4 regions of the Streptomyces sp. NBC_00354 genome follow, and region 2 is predicted to be linked to each of the others. Evidence: riboswitches for the same ligand, from Rfam matches in the RefSeq annotation. Region 2 holds a riboswitch; each other region holds the start of a gene.
The links. A riboswitch is a leader RNA that binds a small molecule or an ion and turns the genes downstream of it on or off. The one in region 2 is predicted to bind cobalamin.
Positions count from the first base shown of each region.

Region 1: it holds a riboswitch for cobalamin, as region 2 does, so the genes downstream of both, OHT74_RS13365 (ribonucleoside-diphosphate reductase subunit alpha) here and OHT74_RS03885 (aldehyde dehydrogenase family protein) in region 2, are expected to answer to the same signal.
Region 3: it holds a riboswitch for cobalamin, as region 2 does, so the genes downstream of both, OHT74_RS28980 (cobalamin biosynthesis protein) here and OHT74_RS03885 (aldehyde dehydrogenase family protein) in region 2, are expected to answer to the same signal.
Region 4: it holds a riboswitch for cobalamin, as region 2 does, so the genes downstream of both, cobN (cobaltochelatase subunit CobN) here and OHT74_RS03885 (aldehyde dehydrogenase family protein) in region 2, are expected to answer to the same signal.

Region 1 is NZ_CP107983.1:3,044,792-3,049,035, reverse strand. It holds gene OHT74_RS13370 (ribonucleotide-diphosphate reductase subunit beta) at 1-445, opposite strand, end outside; gene OHT74_RS13365 (ribonucleoside-diphosphate reductase subunit alpha) at 445-2,838, opposite strand; cobalamin riboswitch at 2,990-3,113, opposite strand; gene OHT74_RS13360 (GNAT family N-acetyltransferase) at 3,165-3,665, opposite strand; gene OHT74_RS13355 (Uma2 family endonuclease) at 3,744-4,244, shown strand, end outside.
Region 2 is NZ_CP107983.1:801,258-805,501, reverse strand. It holds gene aceA (isocitrate lyase) at 1-598, opposite strand, end outside; gene OHT74_RS03895 (hypothetical protein) at 597-773, shown strand; gene OHT74_RS03890 (short-chain fatty acyl-CoA regulator family protein) at 967-2,385, shown strand; cobalamin riboswitch at 2,459-2,637, shown strand; partial or broken gene OHT74_RS03885 (aldehyde dehydrogenase family protein) at 2,866-3,564, shown strand; gene OHT74_RS03880 (enoyl-CoA hydratase/isomerase family protein) at 3,584-4,244, shown strand, end outside.
Region 3 is NZ_CP107983.1:6,319,264-6,323,507, reverse strand. It holds gene OHT74_RS28995 (alpha/beta hydrolase family protein) at 1-477, opposite strand, end outside; gene OHT74_RS28990 (inorganic phosphate transporter) at 831-2,099, shown strand; gene OHT74_RS28985 (hypothetical protein) at 2,128-2,349, shown strand; cobalamin riboswitch at 2,464-2,614, shown strand; gene OHT74_RS28980 (cobalamin biosynthesis protein) at 2,654-3,613, shown strand; gene OHT74_RS28975 (cobyric acid synthase) at 3,625-4,244, shown strand, end outside.
Region 4 is NZ_CP107983.1:1,973,370-1,977,613, reverse strand. It holds gene cobN (cobaltochelatase subunit CobN) at 1-2,288, opposite strand, end outside; cobalamin riboswitch at 2,322-2,460, opposite strand; gene cobG (precorrin-3B synthase) at 2,655-3,956, shown strand; gene OHT74_RS08990 (precorrin-8X methylmutase) at 3,953-4,244, shown strand, end outside.

The DNA.
Region 1 (4,244 bases), 2.2 Mb from region 2:
TCCACTTGAAGCAGAACTGCGCCTTCTCGCGGATCGACGGGATCTCCTCGACCGCGTCGAAGGCGGCCGCGCGGTCGTCCGGGTTGGGCAGGTAGGTGTCGAGCAGCGTCAGATAGAACTGGACGTGCACGGCCTCCTCGAACAGCTGGCGCGACAGGTAGAGGCGCGCCTCCGGGGAGTTGATGTGCTTGTAGAGCGTCAGCACCAGGTTGTTCGAGACGATCGAGTCGCCCGTCGCGAAGAACGCGACGAGGCGGCCGATCATGTGCTGCTCGGCGGGCGTCAGCTTCGCGAGGTCGGCGACGTCCGAGTGGAGGTCGACCTCCTCGACGGTCCAGGTGTTCTTGATCGCGTCCCGGTAGCGCTCGTAGAAGTCCGGGTAGCGCATGGGGCGGAGCGTGAGCTCGAAGCCCGGGTCCAGGAGGTTCTTGTCGGTGGAGCTCATTACTGGCAGGCCTCGCAGGACTCGGGGTTCTCAAGGGAGCAGGCCAGCGCCTCGGCGTCGGCGACCGCCTGGGGCAGCGCGACGGGGGTGGCCGCCTGCGCGGCGCGGGCGATCTTCGTCGCCGGGCGCGAGCGCAGGTAGTACGTGGTCTTCAGGCCCTGCTTCCAGGCGTACGCGTACATCGAGGACAGCTTCCCGATGGTCGGCGTCTCCAGGAACAGGTTCAGCGACTGCGACTGGTCGAGGTACGGCGTACGGGCCGCCGCCATGTCGATCAGACCGCGCTGCGGGATCTCCCACGCCGTGCGGTACAGCTCGCGCACCTCGGCCGGGATCCAGCCGAAGCCCTGGACGGAGCCGGACGAGTCGCGCAGCGCCTCGCGGGTCTGGGCGTCCCACACGCCGAGCTTCTTCAGCTCGTCCACCAGGTAGCCGTTGACCTGGAGGAACTCACCGCTCAGCGTCTCGCGCTTGAAGAGGTTGGAGACCTGCGGCTCGATGCACTCGTACACACCGGCGATCGAGGCGATCGTCGCCGTCGGCGCGATGGCAAGCAGCAGCGAGTTGCGCATGCCCGACTTCGCGACGCGGGCGCGCAGGGCGTCCCAGCGCTCGGGCCAGTTCAGCTCGACGTCGTAGTGGTCCGGGTGCAGGACGCCGCGGGCGGTGCGGGTCTGCTCCCAGGCCGGGAGCGGGCCGCTGCGCTCGGCGAGGTCGCAGGAGGCCTCGTACGCGGCCAGCATGATGCGCTCGGAGAGCTTGGTGGACAGCGCCTTCGCCTCGGGGGAGTCGAACGGCAGCTTCAGCTTGAAGAAGACGTCCTGGAGGCCCATCGCGCCCAGGCCCACCGGACGCCAGCGGGCGTTGGAGCGGCCGGCCTGCTCGGTCGGGTAGAAGTTGATGTCCACGACGCGGTCGAGGAAGGTGACGGCCGTACGGACGGTCTCGTCCAGCCGCTCCCAGTCGATCTCACCGGTCTCGGTGAGGACGAACGCGCCCAGGTTGACCGAGCCCAGGTTGCAGACGGCGGTCTCGCCGTCGTTGGTGACCTCGATGATCTCGGTGCACAGGTTCGAGGAGTGGACGACGGCGCCCGGCTCGGCGGTCTGGTTCGCCGTGCGGTTGGAGGCGTCCTTGAAGGTCATCCAGCCCTGGCCGGTCTGCGCGAGGGTGCGCATCATCCGGCCGTACAGGTCGCGGGCGGGCATGGACTTGCGGGCCAGGCCGTCCGCCTCGGCCTTGCGGTACGCGGCGTCGAACTCGTCGCCCCACAGGTCGACCAGCTCGGGCACGTCGGCCGGCGAGAACAGCGACCAGTCGGCGTCCGCGTTCACGCGGCGCATGAACTCGTCCGGGACCCAGTGCGCGAGGTTCAGGTTGTGCGTACGGCGCTGGTCCTCGCCGGTGTTGTCGCGGAGCTCCAGGAACTCCTCGATGTCCGCGTGCCAGGTCTCCAGGTAGACGGCGGCGGCACCCTTGCGGCGGCCGCCCTGGTTCACGGCGGCGACGGAGGCGTCGAGGGTCTTCAGGAACGGCACGATGCCGTTGGAGTGGCCGTTCGTACCGCGGATCAGCGAACCGCGGGCGCGGATGCGCGAGTACGAGAGGCCGATGCCGCCGGCGTGCTTCGACAGGCGCGCGACCTGGTGGTAGCGGTCGTAGATCGAGTCGAGCTCGTCCAGCGGGGAGTCCAGCAGGTAGCAGGAGGACATCTGCGGGTGCCGGGTGCCGGAGTTGAAGAGCGTGGGGGAGGACGGCAGGTAGTCGAGGCGGCTCATCAGCCGGTAGAGGGAGGCCACTTCCTCGACGGCCTGGACAGTGTTGTTCTCGGCGAGGCCACAGGCCACGCGCAGCATGAAGTGCTGCGGGGTCTCGACGACCTGGCGGGTGATCGGGTGGCGCAGCAGGTAGCGGCTGTGCAGGGTGCGCAGGCCGAAGAAGCCGAAGCGGTCGTCGGCGCCCTCGGCGAGGGTGTGCTCGACCAGTGCGTCCAGGCGGCTCGCGTGCAGCGCCACGAACTCGGCGGTGCGGTCCGCGATCAGGCCCTCGCGGTGGCCGACCGCGACGGAGGCGGAGAAGGAGGTGGCCCCCTGGCCCGCGGCTTCCTCGGCGACGGCCAGCGTCAGCAGCCGGGCGGCGAGCCGGGAGTACGCCGGGTCCTCGGAGATGAGACCGGCGGCGGCCTCCGTGGCCAGCCCGCGCAGTTCGGCCTCGTCGGCGGCGGCGCTGCGCCCGCGGAGCGCGGCGGCGGCGACCCGGCCCGGGTCGGTGTCGGGGAGGTCGGCGGTCAGCTCGGTGAGGGTACGCAGCAGTGCGGCCCCAGGTCCCCCGGTCTCGATTCCGGTGTCGGACGGGTCGGACTCGGCGCGCGGTGCGGAAGGCGCGATGGTCACGGGGGGAGCTCTCCCTCGCTCGGCTCCGGGACACCTTCGGTGCGGGCGCGAGCGGGCGCGCGCGGGGCAGGGCCTGGCTGGGCACGCTCACACCGCACGGCGTCCACCGGCCCAACCGCGGGGCCCGGACGTGTCGGCACCCGGTTCGGTCGAGCCGGGCGCACTGTCGGCAGGTCCTCGGACTTGCGGTGACACCAATGGGTGTACTTCATACCGTTGCGGGACAGTTCCGGATTCGCACCGGATTCCCCTGCGACGACAGCGAGCATGAGCATACATGTGGGGGCCGCTTCCTGTGCGACCCCCTAGATGTTGTGTCGGCGTGGCTACAGTTCGAGACCGTACGTGAGCAGAGCGAGGCCGGGGACGGGCTCCCAGTCCCGTTCGGGCGAACGGACGAAGCCGAGCCGTTCGTAGATCCGGTGGGCTCCGACCATGTCGTCCGTGGTGGACAGAACGAGGCGCCGTACGCCCTCGATGACCCTCGCCCGCTCCATGCAGGCCCGTACGAGCGCCTCCCCGGCGCCCCGCCCGCGGCCCTCCCGGGCGACGGCCAGCATCCGGAACTCGGCCTCGCCGGCCACGGCGATGTCGCACAGCGGGCTCCCGTGCGCGGCGAACGCCACCCCGCCGAGGAGCCGTCCGTCGCTCGCGGCGGCGACGAGTATCACCCCGTCGCGCGCCCGCCCGGCCACGTCCCGCAGCCGCGCGAGGTACGGGTCGTCCTCGCCGAAGGTGAGCAGCCCGTCCCCGAGGTACGCCTGCGCGGTGATCTCCCCGAGCGTCCCGTACTCCGCCGCCAGCGCTTCCCTGATCACGATGTCCATGCGGTCGAGTGTGCCGGACGGCTGTCGGTGCCCGGCGCTATCGTCGGAGACAGCACCGTCAAGGAAGGCGAGCGAGGCATGACCGTGATGACCGACCGGCCCCACATGCTGACCGAGGAGTTCGAGAATCTCGCGCGCATAGCAGCGCGCGAGACGGAAGGGCTGCGCCTGGAATTCATCGACGGGGTCATGAGGAGCAAGGCTGTGCCGGACAGCGACCACGCGCTGATCATCGAGTGGCTGACGCGTGTCTGTATGCAGCACCGCCCTGAGCTCTGGCTCTACGGCGAGCAGGGGATCAAGATCCAGCAGTACCGTCAGGGGCGGGCGAAGCCCGACGGTGCCCTGGCACGCAGCGGCTCCATCGGAGGCCAGGGCGAGTGGATCGAGCCGGACCCCGTGCTCATGGTCGTCGAGGTGACCTCGTACGACTCGGACACGGATCGCCGGGACCGGCAGGAGAAGCCCCGGGCGTACGCGCAGACGGGTATCCCTGTCTACCTGCTGATCGACCGCGACAACTGCCTGGTGAGCGTTCACAGTGAGCCTGACGGGCAGAGGTACGAGGACGTGCACACA
Region 2 (4,244 bases):
CGAGCACCTTGCCGCCGAGGTGGCCGCACTTCTTCTCGGAGGCGAGCTGGTCCTCGTAGTGGATGCCGGCCGCACCCGCCGCGATCATGGCTTTGGTGAGCTCGAAGGCGTTCAGGGGACCGCCGAAACCGGCCTCGGCGTCGGCGACGATCGGCGCCAGCCAGTCGATGCCGTCCGCGCCGCCCTCGGCGGTGGAGATCTGGTCGGCGCGCAGCAGGGCGTTGTTGATCCGACGGACCACCTGGGGCACGGAGTTGACCGGGTAGAGGCTCTGGTCCGGGTAGGTGTGCCCGGCCTGGTTGGCATCGGCGGCGACCTGCCAGCCGGAGAGGTAGATGGCCTGGAGGCCGGCCCGGACCTGCTGGACGGCCTGGCCGCCGGTCAGGGCACCGAGGGCGTGGATGTAGTCCCGCTCGTGGAGCTGTCGCCACAGCCGCTCGGCGCCGCGCCGGGCCAGGGTGTGCTCCTCGCGGACGCTGCCGGAGAGCCGGACCACGTCCTCGGCGGAGTAGGTCCGCTCGATGCCGGCCCAGCGCGGGTCGCTCGCCCAGCGCTCGGCGAGGTCCGCTGCCGCTGCCGTCGTGTTCGTGTCTGCCATGACCGTCACCGTCTCCATGATGTCGATTGAGCTGCGCCTGTACGTCAAAGGTGCAAAGGCTTGGCACTGTGTGCCGTTCGTGGTGGTCGCGGCCCGCCGTCCGTGCCTGGAACGAGCTGAGCAATGTTGTCGAACCCAGCCGGAACCTGCCGGGATCGCCGACATCAGGGCATGAATCGTGCCCGGTTGTTCCGTGCCGGCCGCCGAGTCCGGCGGGCCGCAGGACGACTCTCCCAATGACACCCAGTGCCATCAAGATGGGATGTCTGCTAAGTTCTGCGCATCTTTTCGCGCGGGTTTGCCAAGTCTGCAAAGGTCGGCCGATGCCGACTCCCGAGCCAGGCCGGCGCGGGACACGAGGGGGCGTCGTGAGCAAGACGTACGCGGGAGCGCGGCTGCGGCGGCTGCGCGAGGAGCGGCGGATGAGCCAGGCCGACCTGGCCCGGGTGCTCGCGATCTCGCCCAGCTACCTCAACCAGATGGAGCACGACTCCCGCCCGCTGACCGTGCCCGTGCTGCTGCGGCTGACCGAGGCCTTCGGCGTCGACCCCGGCTTCTTCTCGGAGCGGGACACCAGCCGCCTCGTCGCGGACCTGCGCGAGGCGCTGGCCGGGGAGGTCGCCGAGGCCCGGGTCTCCACCTCCGACCTCGCCGAACTGGCCTCGCGGATGCCCGCGGTCGCCCAGGTGCTGCTGGACCTCGGCCGGCGCAGCCAGCGGCTGGCCGAGGGCCTGGCCGGAGTCGCGGACTGCCGCGACGGGGACGGCGGCGGCGGTGGGCCCCTCTCCCCGCACGAGGAGATCCGCGAGTTCTTCTACCGCCGCCAGAACTACCTCCACGACACCGACCTCGCCGCCGAGGATCTCGCCCGCACCATCGGGATCCGGCCAGGCGAGGTCGTCCACGCCCTCTCCGCCCGGCTGGCGGACCGGCACGGCGTACGGGTCGTGGTCGCCGGCGACTCGGCGGCCGGCTCCGAGCGGCTGCACCACTACGCGGAATCCGGCCGCGTGCTCCAGCTCTCCGCCCGCCTGAGGCCGGGCCAGCAGGCCTTCCGGATGGCCACGCAGCTGGCCCTGCTCGAGTACGGCGAGGAGCTGGACCGGCTCGCCTCGGAGGACTTCCCCGCCGGTTCCACCCCGCACGGCCTCGCCCGGATCGGCATCGCGAACTACTTCGCCGCCGCGCTGATCCTCCCGTACAGCGCCTTCCATACGGCCGCCGAGGGATTCCGTTACGACATCGAGCGGCTCACCGACCACTTCGGCCTCGGCTACGAGACGGTCTGCCATCGCCTGAGCACGCTCCAACGCCCCAGGCTGCGCGGGGTCCCCTTCTCGTTCGTGCGCGTCGACCGCGCCGGGAACATGTCCAAGCGGCAGTCCGCGACCGGATTCCACTTCTCCCGCGCGGGCGGCACCTGCCCGCTGTGGAACGTGTACGAGGCCTTCGCCGCACCCGGCCGCATCCACGTCCAGGTCGCCGCCATGCCGGACGGGCAGCGCTACCTGTGGACGGCCCGCGCCATCACCCGCCACCGGGGCGGCTGGGGCGAACCCGGCAAGACCTTCGCGATCGGCCTCGGCTGCGAGATCCGGCACGCCTCGAGGCTCGTCTACTCCGACGGCCTCGACCTGGACAACACCTCCGCCGACACGCCCATCGGCATGGGCTGCCGGATCTGCGAGCGCCTGGAGTGCCCGCAGCGCGCCGTCCCGCCGCTCGGGCGCCCGCTGGCCGTCGACGAGAACAGCAGCACCTTCGTCCCGTACCGGGTCGCCGAGTAGGGCCTCCGCTCCCGGGGGTCGTTCACACGTCCGCGCCGTGGGTGGGGGTGGACTTACTTGGACGTCCAACTATATGTTCGTGACAACCCGCGGTGCAGGGAAGCCGGTGTGAATCCGGCGCGGTCCCGCCACTGTGACCGGGGAGTGTGCTCTTCAGCAGTTCAGGCCACTGACGGAATCCATCCGTCGGGAAGGCCGGAGAGCGCGCGCTGATCCGGGAGTCAGGATACCGGCCGTGGGGTGTTCCGTGTTGTCCACGAGGATGGAGAAGACACGCATGGCACCGGTACGCGACCACGGCCCAGGTGATCCGGCGGAGTACCCGAACCACGAGGCCCTGTCCCCGCGTTCGTGACTCGACGAAGGCACCCGCGCCTTCCCTGTCCCGCGGTCGGCCCCCGCGGTGCGCACCCCGATCGGTGCCGTACCGCGCCCTCGCCGCGCCTTCCTCGGATCCTCACCTGACGAGAGCAGGCTTCGATGGTCCGTGAACTCACCCACTTCATCGGCGGAAAGCACACCACCGGCACGTCCGGGCTCTTCGACGACGTCTACGACCCGAACACCGGCGCCGTCCAGGCCAGGGTCCCCCTGGCGGGGCGCGCCGACACCGAGGCGGCGATCACCAACGCCTAGGAAGCGCAGGCCGAATGGGGCCGGTGGAACCCGCAGCGCCGCGCCCGGGTCATGCTGCGCTTCCTCCAGCTCGTCGAGGGCGAACGCGACGCGCTGGCCCGGCTGTTGTCCTCCGAGCACGGCAAGACCGTCGCCGATGCCCACGGAGACCTGCAACGAGGCCTGGAGGTGGTCGAGTTCGCCGCCGGGATCCCGCACCTGCTCAAGGGCGAGTTCACGGACAACGCCGGCACCGGCATCGACGTGCACTCGCTGCGCAGTCCGCTCGGCGTCGTCGCCGGGATCACCCCCTTCAACTTCCCCGCGATGATCCCGCTGTGGAAGGCCGCCCCGGCCCTGGCCTGCGGAAACGCCTTCATCCTCAAGCCCTCCGAGCGGGACCCCTCCGTACCGCTGCGCCTCGCCGAGCTGTTCCTGGAGGCCGGTCTGCCGCCGGGCGTGCTCAACGTCGTCAACGGCGGCAGGGAAGCGGTCGACACCCTCCTCGAGGACCCGCGCGTCCAGGCCCTGGGCTTCGTGGGCTCCACCCCGATCGCCGCGTACCGAGGGACGGGCCGGCCGGCTGACCCTCAACCGCCCCAAGGCCCTCAACGCACTCACCCACCCCATGGTGCTGCGCATCGAGGAGGCCCTCACCGCCTGGTGGGAGGACCCCGCGGTGGAAACGGTGGTGATCTCCGGCGCAGGCGAGCGCGGACTGTGCGCGGGCGGCGACATCCGCGCCATCTATGAGGACGCCCGCTCCGGCGGCAGCGCCTCGGCCGATTTCTGGCGGGACGAGTACCGGCTCAACGCGCTGATCGCCCGCTACCCCAAGCCGTACGTCGCCCTGATGGACGGCATCGTCATGGGCGGCGGCGTCGGCATCTCGGCCCACGGAACCGTGCGGATCGTCACCGAACGCTCCCGCGTCGCCATGCCGGAGACCGGCATCGGCTTCGTCCCCGACGTCGGCGGCACCTACCTGCTCGCGCTGGCCCCCGGCGAGCTCGGCACCCACCTGGCCCTGACGGGCGCGCCCGTCGGCGCCGCCGACGCGATGCTCTGCGGCCTCGCCGACCACTTCGTGCCGGCCGAGCGGCTCGGCGCGCTGGTGGCGGGGCTCGGGCAGGAGCCCGTACGCGACGCCCTGGCGCCGCATGTCGGCGAGGCGCCGCCCGGTGAACTGCCCGCCCACCGGGAGTGGATCGACCACTGCTACGCCGTCGACACGGTGGAGGAGA
Region 3 (4,244 bases), 5.5 Mb from region 2:
CACCCAGGTGTCGCGGGCGGCGGGCACGAACCAGGCGGGCAGCCCGCCGAGCTCGCCGGGGATGTCCACGTCGGCATGGTCGAGCCCGAGGGCGGTGCCGGGGTTGCCCGCGTGGACCTGGGGGGTGAGGGTGACCCGGATGCCGGGCTCGAGGCTGCCGTGGGTGACGGCGAGGAGCCGGCGTACGACGGTGTCCGGGCCGGGCGCGGCTCCCTCGAGGACGGGCCCGACCACGGCGTGCACCCCGGGGGCGGTGAGTCCGTACGTACCGGGGCGCAGGGAGGCCAGCGAGCGGGTCAGAACGACCCGCCCGGAGCCGGCGGAGTGGACGCTGAGCCGCGCCTCGCCGGGCAGGGGGCGGCCGGGCTCGTGCCGCAGGGCGGCGTCGGCGGCGTACCGGCCGGCCGCGACCGCGGCTGCACCGGCACCGACGAGGGAGGTGGCGACGACCGCGGCCGTCGCTGTGGCGGTACGCACGGCTCCAGTGTCAAGGCGCGAGCCCGGGCGGGCCACCTGAGCGGAATGTTCCGCATACCGCCGGGCGGGGCCGGGAAGGGATCACGCAGCGGCGCAGCGGGTCGGCCGGAGGAGTGATCTAGATCTCTTCCAGGACCCCTCGAGGGCGGGTCCAGGGGCCTCTGATCGCCTGCGGATCCTTTCGTTCACCCGGCTTTGACGTGCATTAATCGCGGTATCAGCGGGAAAATCAGGACGAAGGTCCCGATGACACGACGGGCCAGTACACCGCTCCGCCCGCGCCAGTTCATCTTCCGTTCACTCAGGTTGCCTACGGTCGCCGAGCCACTGACGTCAAACAGAAGCCTGGGTAAATGGAGCACATAACGCTTCTCCTCGGGATCGTGATCATCACCGCTCTCGTGTTCGACTTCACGAACGGTTTCCACGACACAGCCAACGCGATGGCCACCACCATCTCGACCGGCGCCCTCAAACCCAAGACGGCGGTGGCCATGTCCGCCGTGCTCAACCTCGTCGGCGCGTTCATGTCCGTGGAGGTCGCCAAGACGATCTCCAAGGGCCTGGTCAACGAGGAGGGCATCCAGCCAGAAGTGATCTTCGCCGCCCTGGTCGGCGCGATCCTCTGGAATCTCGTCACCTGGCTGGTCGGACTCCCCTCCAGCTCCTCCCACGCCCTGATGGGCGGCCTGGTCGGCGCGGCCGTCGCCTCCGCCGGCCTCGGCGCCGTCAACGGCGGCACGCTCGTCAGCAAGGTGCTGCTCCCCGCGGTCGCCGCGCCGATCGTGGCCGGTGTGGCCTCGATGCTGGCCGCCAAGGTCACGTACAAGCTCGGCGGCAAGGTCGGCGGCAAGACCGCCACCAAGGGCTACCGCGCCGGGCAGATCGCCTCGGCCGGTCTCGTCTCCCTCGCGCACGGCACCAACGACGCGCAGAAGACGATGGGCATCATCACCCTGGCGCTCATCGCCGGCGGCGCCCTGGACTCCGGCGCCAACCCGCCGGTCTGGGTCATCGTCTCCGCCGGCATGGCCATCGCCCTGGGCACCTCCCTGGGCGGCTGGCGCATCATCCGCACCATGGGCAGCGGCCTGACCGACCTCCAGCCGCAGCAGGGCTTCGCCGCCCAGACCTCGGCCGCGAGCGTCATCCTGGCCTCCTCCACCCTCGGCTTCTCCCTCTCCACCACCCACGCGTGCTCCGGCGCCGTCATGGGTGCGGGCCTGGGCCGCAAGGGCGGTGTGGTCCGCTGGTCCACCGCCACCCGCATGTTCATCGCGTGGGGCCTGACCCTGCCGGCCGCGGCCGTCGTCGCCTCCGGTGCCGAGCTGGTCATGCGTACCGGTGACCTCGGCGTCGCCGCCGTCGCGCTCTTCCTGATCGCCTCCTGCGTCGCCATCTGGGTCATCTCCCGCCGCCAGGTCGTCGACCACAGCAACGTCAACGACGTGCAGCCGGCCGCGGCCGAGGAGCCGGGTGTCGTCACCACGGCCATGGCCGCCGTCACCGTCCCGCCGACCGTGGCCGCCGCCGGTACGACCGCCGCGGTCACCGACGAGGACCTGAAGGCCACCATCCCGGCGGCTGCCCCGACCCCTGCGGCCCCGGCCGCCGCGGTCTGACCCCGAGAACGACAGAGGAATCCGCAGTATGAAGATCGACTGGGCAGCACTCGGCTCCGTCTTCGGGGTCAGCCTCTCCGCCACCGTCGCGCTCGTGGCCCTGTTCACCCTGGGCCTGGTGGGCCTCTCCAAGCACGAGACCGCCACCGAGCAGGGCGGCACCGCCACCCTGGCCCGCAGCGGCGCGTACGCCTGCTTCGCGCTCGTCACGGCGGCCGTCGCGTACGGCATCTACCTGATCGTCAGCTGACCGATTCGGGCACGGTGCACGAAAGCTCCCTCCGGGCTTCCCGGGGGGAGCTTTCCCGTACCCGAGGCCCGGCGTGGTGACCTGCCCCGCCGCAGGTCAACGGCGAGTTGACGGGCCTTCGCGGTGCGTGGTGGACTGCCCGAGCCAATACGGCGGCATGGAGAGGAAGTCCGGTGCGAATCCGGCGCGGTCCCGCCACTGTCACCGGGGAGCACGCGACGCGTGCGCCCCGGGAGCCAGGAACTCCCACCGCCGGACACGTCGAACCAGGGCGCGGACCCTGAGTGAGGACATACCTGCCACCATGCGTGCCGATCGCGTCTTCGCGTACGGCGCCACGGCGGGCCTGATCGGCGACCGGATCCTCGGTGATCCGCGCCGAGGGCACCCCGTGGCCGCCTTCGGACGAGCAGCCGCCGCTGTCGAAGGCGCCCTGTGGCGCGACGACCGCGCCCGGGGCCTCCTCCACACCCTCGTGTGCGCCGGGGGCGCGGCCGCCGTCGGCGCGCTGGGCGCCCGCGCCGTGCGCTCCCGGCCCGCAGCCGCCCGTATCGCCCTGACCGCAGCGGCCACCTGGGCCGTAGTCGGCGGCACCTCCCTGGGCCGTGAGGCCCGCGCCATCGGCGGCGCGCTCGCCGCCGGGGACGCCGAGGTCGCCCGGGAGCGGCTGCCGCACCTGTGCGGGCGGGACCCGCAGGCCCTGGACGAGCAGCAGATGGCCCGCGCCGTCGTGGAGTCGGTCGCCGAGAACACCTCCGACGCGGTGGTCGGGGCCCTCGTGTGGGGCGCCGCCGCCGGTATCCCCGGGCTGCTGGCCTTCCGCGCCGTGAACACCCTGGACGCGATGGTGGGCCACAGGTCGCCGCGCTACCTGCGCTACGGCTGGGCCTCGGCCCGGCTCGACGACCTCGCGGGCTGGCCGGGCGCCCGGCTGACCGCGCTGGCCGCCGTACTGGCCGGACCCGACCGGCGGGGAGCCGTACGGGCCTGGCGTGCCGACGCCGCGAAGCACCCGAGCCCGAACGCCGGCCCGGTGGAGGCCTCGTTCGCCGGGGCGCTCGGCGTACGGCTGGGAGGAACCCTGGCGTACGCGGGGCGGGTCGAGCACCGGGCCGTGCTGAACGGCGGGGCGGGGCGGCCGGTGCAGGTCGCGGACATCGAACGGGCTGTGCGGCTGTCACGGCAGGTGACGTGGCTGGCGCTGGGGGCGTGTGTGGCACTGCGCTGTGCGGTGTCACGTGTGGCTGGGAGGGGACGCCCGTGAGCGGCGGAAAGCTGGGCGGGGGACTCCTCGTCGCCGGTACGACATCGGACGCGGGCAAGAGCGTGGTCACGGCGGGCATCTGCCGCTGGCTGGCCCGGCAGGGCGTGAAGGTGGCGCCGTTCAAGGCGCAGAACATGTCGCTGAACTCGTTCGTGACGCGCGAGGGCGCCGAGATCGGGCGGGCGCAGGCGATGCAGGCGCAGGCGGCGTGCGTGGAGCCGACGGCGCTGATGAACCCGGTGCTGCTCAAGCCCGGCAGCGACCGCAGCAGCCAGGTGGTGCTGCTGGGCAAGCCGGTGGGCGAGATGAGTGCCCGGGGCTACCACGGGGGCAGGCAGGAGCAGCTTCTCGGGGTCGTCACGGACTGCCTGGAGCAGCTGCGGGGCACGTATGACGCCGTGATCTGCGAGGGGGCGGGCAGTCCGGCCGAGATCAACCTGCGCCGGACCGACATCGTGAACATGGGCATCGCGCGGGCCGCGCGGTTCCCGGTGGTCGTGGTCGGGGACATCGACCGGGGCGGGGTCTTCGCCTCGTTCTTCGGGACGACGGCGCTGCTGTCGCCGCAGGACCAGTCGTTGATCGCCGGATACATGGTGAACAAGTTCCGCGGCGACGTGTCGCTGCTGGA
Region 4 (4,244 bases), 1.2 Mb from region 2:
GCCGCGAAGTCCAGTACGGCCGTCACGTCCGCCGCGTACCCGGCGGCGACCGAAGCCACCGCCTCCGGGGCCCAGTGCGCGTCCTCCATCGCCTGCACCAGCGCGCGGGCCGCCGCCTCCGCCTCGTCGGCGGTCGTACGGGTGGCCGCGGACTCGTCCAGGCCGAGCGCCTCGCGCAGGCCGGGCAGGGCCGTGGTGCCGCCCCAGATCTGACGGGCGCGCAGGATCGCGAGGACCAGATTGACCCGGGCCTCGCCGGTCGGGGCGCCGCCCAGGACGTGCAGGCCGTCCCGGATCTGGGCGTCCTTGACCTCGCACAGCCAGCCGTCGACGTGCAGCAGGAAGTCGTCGAAGCCCTCGTCGTCCGGGCGCTCCTCCAGACCCAGGTCGTGGTGGAGCTTCGCGGCCTGGATCAGGGTCCAGATCTGGGCGCGGATGGCCGGCAGCTTGGCCGGGTCCATCGCCGAGATCTGCGCGTACTCGTCCAGGTGCTGCTCCAGGCGCGCGATGTCGCCGTACGACTCCGCGCGCGCCATCGGCGGCACCAGGTGGTCGACCAGGGTGGCGTGCACGCGGCGCTTGGCCTGCGTGCCCTCGCCCGGGTCGTTCACCAGGAAGGGGTAGATGAGCGGCAGGTCGCCGAGCGCGGCGTCGGGCGCGCAGGCCGCCGACAGGCCGGCGTTCTTGCCCGGCAGCCACTCCAGGTTGCCGTGCTTGCCCAGGTGGATCATCGCGTCGGCGCCGAAGCCGCCGTCCTCGGCGCGCGCCTGGATCCAGCGGTAGGCGGCCAGGTAGTGGTGCGAGGGCGGCAGGTCCGGGTCGTGGTAGATCGCGATCGGGTTCTCGCCGAAACCGCGCGGCGGCTGGATCAGGATGAGCAGGTTCCCGCGGCGCAGCGCCGCGAGCACGATGTCGCCCTCCGGGTTCGCGGAGCGGTCCACGAACATGTTGCCCGGAGCCTCGCCCCAGTGCTCCTCGACGCTTTCGCGCAGCTCGGCGGGGAGCTCGGCGAACCACCGCTTGTAGTCGGCGGCCGGGATCCGGACCGGGTTGCGGGCCAGCTGCTCCTCGGTCAGCCAGTCCTGGTCGTGGCCGCCGGCCTCGATCAGGGCGCGGATCAGCTCGTCGCCGTCGCCGGAGACCAGGCCCGGGATCTCCTCGACCGGGCCGAAGTCGTAGCCGCCCGCGATGAGGGTGCGCAGCAGTTCCACGGCGCTGGCCGGGGTGTCGAGGCCGACCGCGTTGCCGATGCGGGAGTGCTTGGTGGGGTACGCGGAGAGGACGAGCGCGAGCTTCTTGTCGCGCCGCTCGATGTGCCGGAGGCGGGCGTGCCGGACGGCGATGCCGGCGACGCGGGAGGCGCGCTCGGGGTCGGCCACGTACGCGGGCAGGCCGTCCTCGTCGAGCTCCTTGAAGGAGAACGGGACGGTGATCAGACGGCCGTCGAACTCGGGCACGGCGACCTGCGTCGCGGCGTCGAGCGGGGACAGGCCCTCGTCGTTCGCCTCCCAGGCGCTGCGCGAGCCGGTCAGGCACAGGGCCTGCAGGATCGGGACGCCGAGCGCGGCCAGCGCGCCCGCGTCCCACGACTCGTCGTCGCCGCCCGCCGAGGCGGTGGCGGGCTTGGTGCCGCCGGCCGCGAGGACGGTGGTGACGACCGCGTCCGCCGACTCCAGCGCGGCGATCAGGTCCGGCTCCGGAGTGCGCAGGGAGGACACGTAGAGGGGGAGGGCCTGGGCGTCCTGGGCCTCGATCGCATCGCACAGGGCGTGCACGAAGGCGGTGTTGCCGCTCATCTGGTGGGCGCGGTAGTACAGCACGGCGATGCGCGGACCCTCGGTGGTCCCGGGCGTGCGCTCCAGCGGGCCCCAGGTCGGCGCGGCGGCCGGCGGCTCGAAGCCGTGGCCGGTGAGCAGCACGGTGTCGGAGAGGAACCGGGCCAGCTGGTCCAGGTTGGCGGGGCCGCCGTGGGCGAGGTAGCCGTGCGCCTCGGCCGCGATGCCGATCGGGACCGTGGAGGCCTCCATCAGCTGAGCGTCCGGGGCCTGTTCGCCGGTCAGGACCACCACCGGGCGGGTCTGGGCCGGCGCCAGGAGCAGGTCGAGGCCGTCCTGCCAGGCGCGCAGGCCGCCGAGGAGGCGTACGACGACCAGGTCGACGCCGTCGAGCAGCCCGGGCAGGTCGTCGAGGGGAAGGCGGGACGGGTTCGCGAACCGGTACGGCACGGGGCCGTCCGCGGCGCGGGCGCTGAGCAGATCGGTGTCGGACGTCGACAGCAGCAGGATCATGCGGCGGCAGGCCTTCCTCGGGGTTTCCGCGCCCCGGGCAGTGAGGACAGCGGGAGTTCCTGACTCACCCGGCGGATTGCTCTGCAGGGTTCACAGTGGCGGGACCGCGCCGGATTCGCACCGGGCTTCCTCCCGGCGGGCCATGTGGCTCCGCCGCTGGTCATCTTAGGTGGCGATCTCCCTGACCGGGAGTGGGGGTGGCCCGCGCCCGGGCGCCCGGCCGGCGGACCCGCCCCCGCCCCCCGACCCCCCGCGCGCCCCCCGCTCCGCGGAGCGCCGAGCCCGCCCGCGCACCACCGCTGCGCGGAGGGGTGGGTGGTGACGGCCACAGGTCGGGGCGGGGGAATCGTGGGTATGCTCGCCGCCATGCCGCCCCAGCCCCCTTCCGCCGCATCGCGGGACGAACCCGTCATACGCGACCGCGGTGACGCCTGCCCCGGTGCGCTGCGGCTGCACGCCGCGGACGACGGGTTCCTGGCCCGGGTCCGGGTACCCGGCGGGATGCTCGACGCGGACGCGGCCTCGCTGCTGGCCGATGCAGCGGACCGGCTCGGCGACGGGCACATCGACCTCACCTCCCGCGGCAACGCGCAACTGCGCGGCCTCGGGGCGAGCTGCGGCGGCGAACTGCAGTCCGTGCTCGTCCGCGCCGGCCTGCTGCCCGCGCCCACGCACGAGCGCGTCCGCAACATCGTCGCCTCGCCGCTGACCGGCCTCGACCGGCGCGGCCTGCCCGACGTGGCGCCCTGGGTCGCGGAGCTGGACCGGCTGCTGTGCGCGAGCGCGCCCGCGGCCGGGCTGTCCGGCCGCTTCCTGTTCGCCCTCGACGACGGCCGCGGCGACGTCACCTCCCTTGCCGCGGACGTGAACCTGGTCGCCCGGGACGCCGACCGGGCCCTGCTGTGGACGGCCGACCCGGCCGACGCCCTGCTCGTGGCAGCGGCCGACGCGCCCCGGGCCGCCCTCGTGGCGGCCGCATACTTCCTCGACGCCGTCCGGGAAGCCGGCACCCGAGCCTGGCGGGTTGCCGAGCTGCCCGCCGAACAGGCCCTGGGTTCCGGTGAGTTGGGTGTGCGGCTGGCCGCCGCCGGGATCGAGGCCGCCCTCGTACGGGAAGACGCCCGGCGCTCCCCGGCCCCCGAGCCCGGCATCGTCGAAGGCCCCCACGGCACCGCCGCGCTCAGCGTCCTCGCACCGCTGGGCCGCCTGACCACCGCGCAGTGGCGCCTGCTGGCCGGCCTCACGGGCCGCATCCGCCTGACCCCCTGGCGCGGCATCGTCGTCCCCGGCCTGCCCGCCCGCGCCGCCGCACAAGAGCTGGCCACCCTCGCCGAGGCCGGGCTGGTCACCGCCCCCGACGACCCCTGGCGGTCCGTCACCACCTGTACCGGACGCCCCGGTTGCGCCAAATCCCTCGCGGACGTACGCGCCGACGCGCGCGCCGCCGTCACCCGTGCGACCGGCCCCCTGCCCGTGCACTGGTCCGGGTGCGAACGCCGGTGCGGGCACCCCCGCGGCACCGCGTGGGTGGACGTGGTCGCCACCCCCACGGGCTACGACCTCTCCGCGGCCGGCCGCACCCCGCGCCGCGGCCTCCAGACCTCCGAACTTCCCGCGGCCCTAGCGGACGCACGCCGCACCACCTCCCACGACGCAGCGAAGAAATGAGCGAGTACACAGTGTTCGAGTACGAGAAGGACGGCGCGGCGATCTACCGCCAGTCCTTTGCCACGATCCGCGCCGAGGCGGACCTCTCCGGGCTGCCCGCCTCCGTCGCCCAGGTCGCGGTACGCATGATTCACGCCTGCGGAATGACCGACCTGCCCCAGGACCTCGGCTACACCCCCGACGTCGTGCTGCGCGCGCGTGCCGCCCTGACCGCCGGCGCGCCGATCCTCTGCGACGTGCAGATGGTCGCCAGCGGGGTCACCCGCAAGCGGCTGCCCGCCGACAACG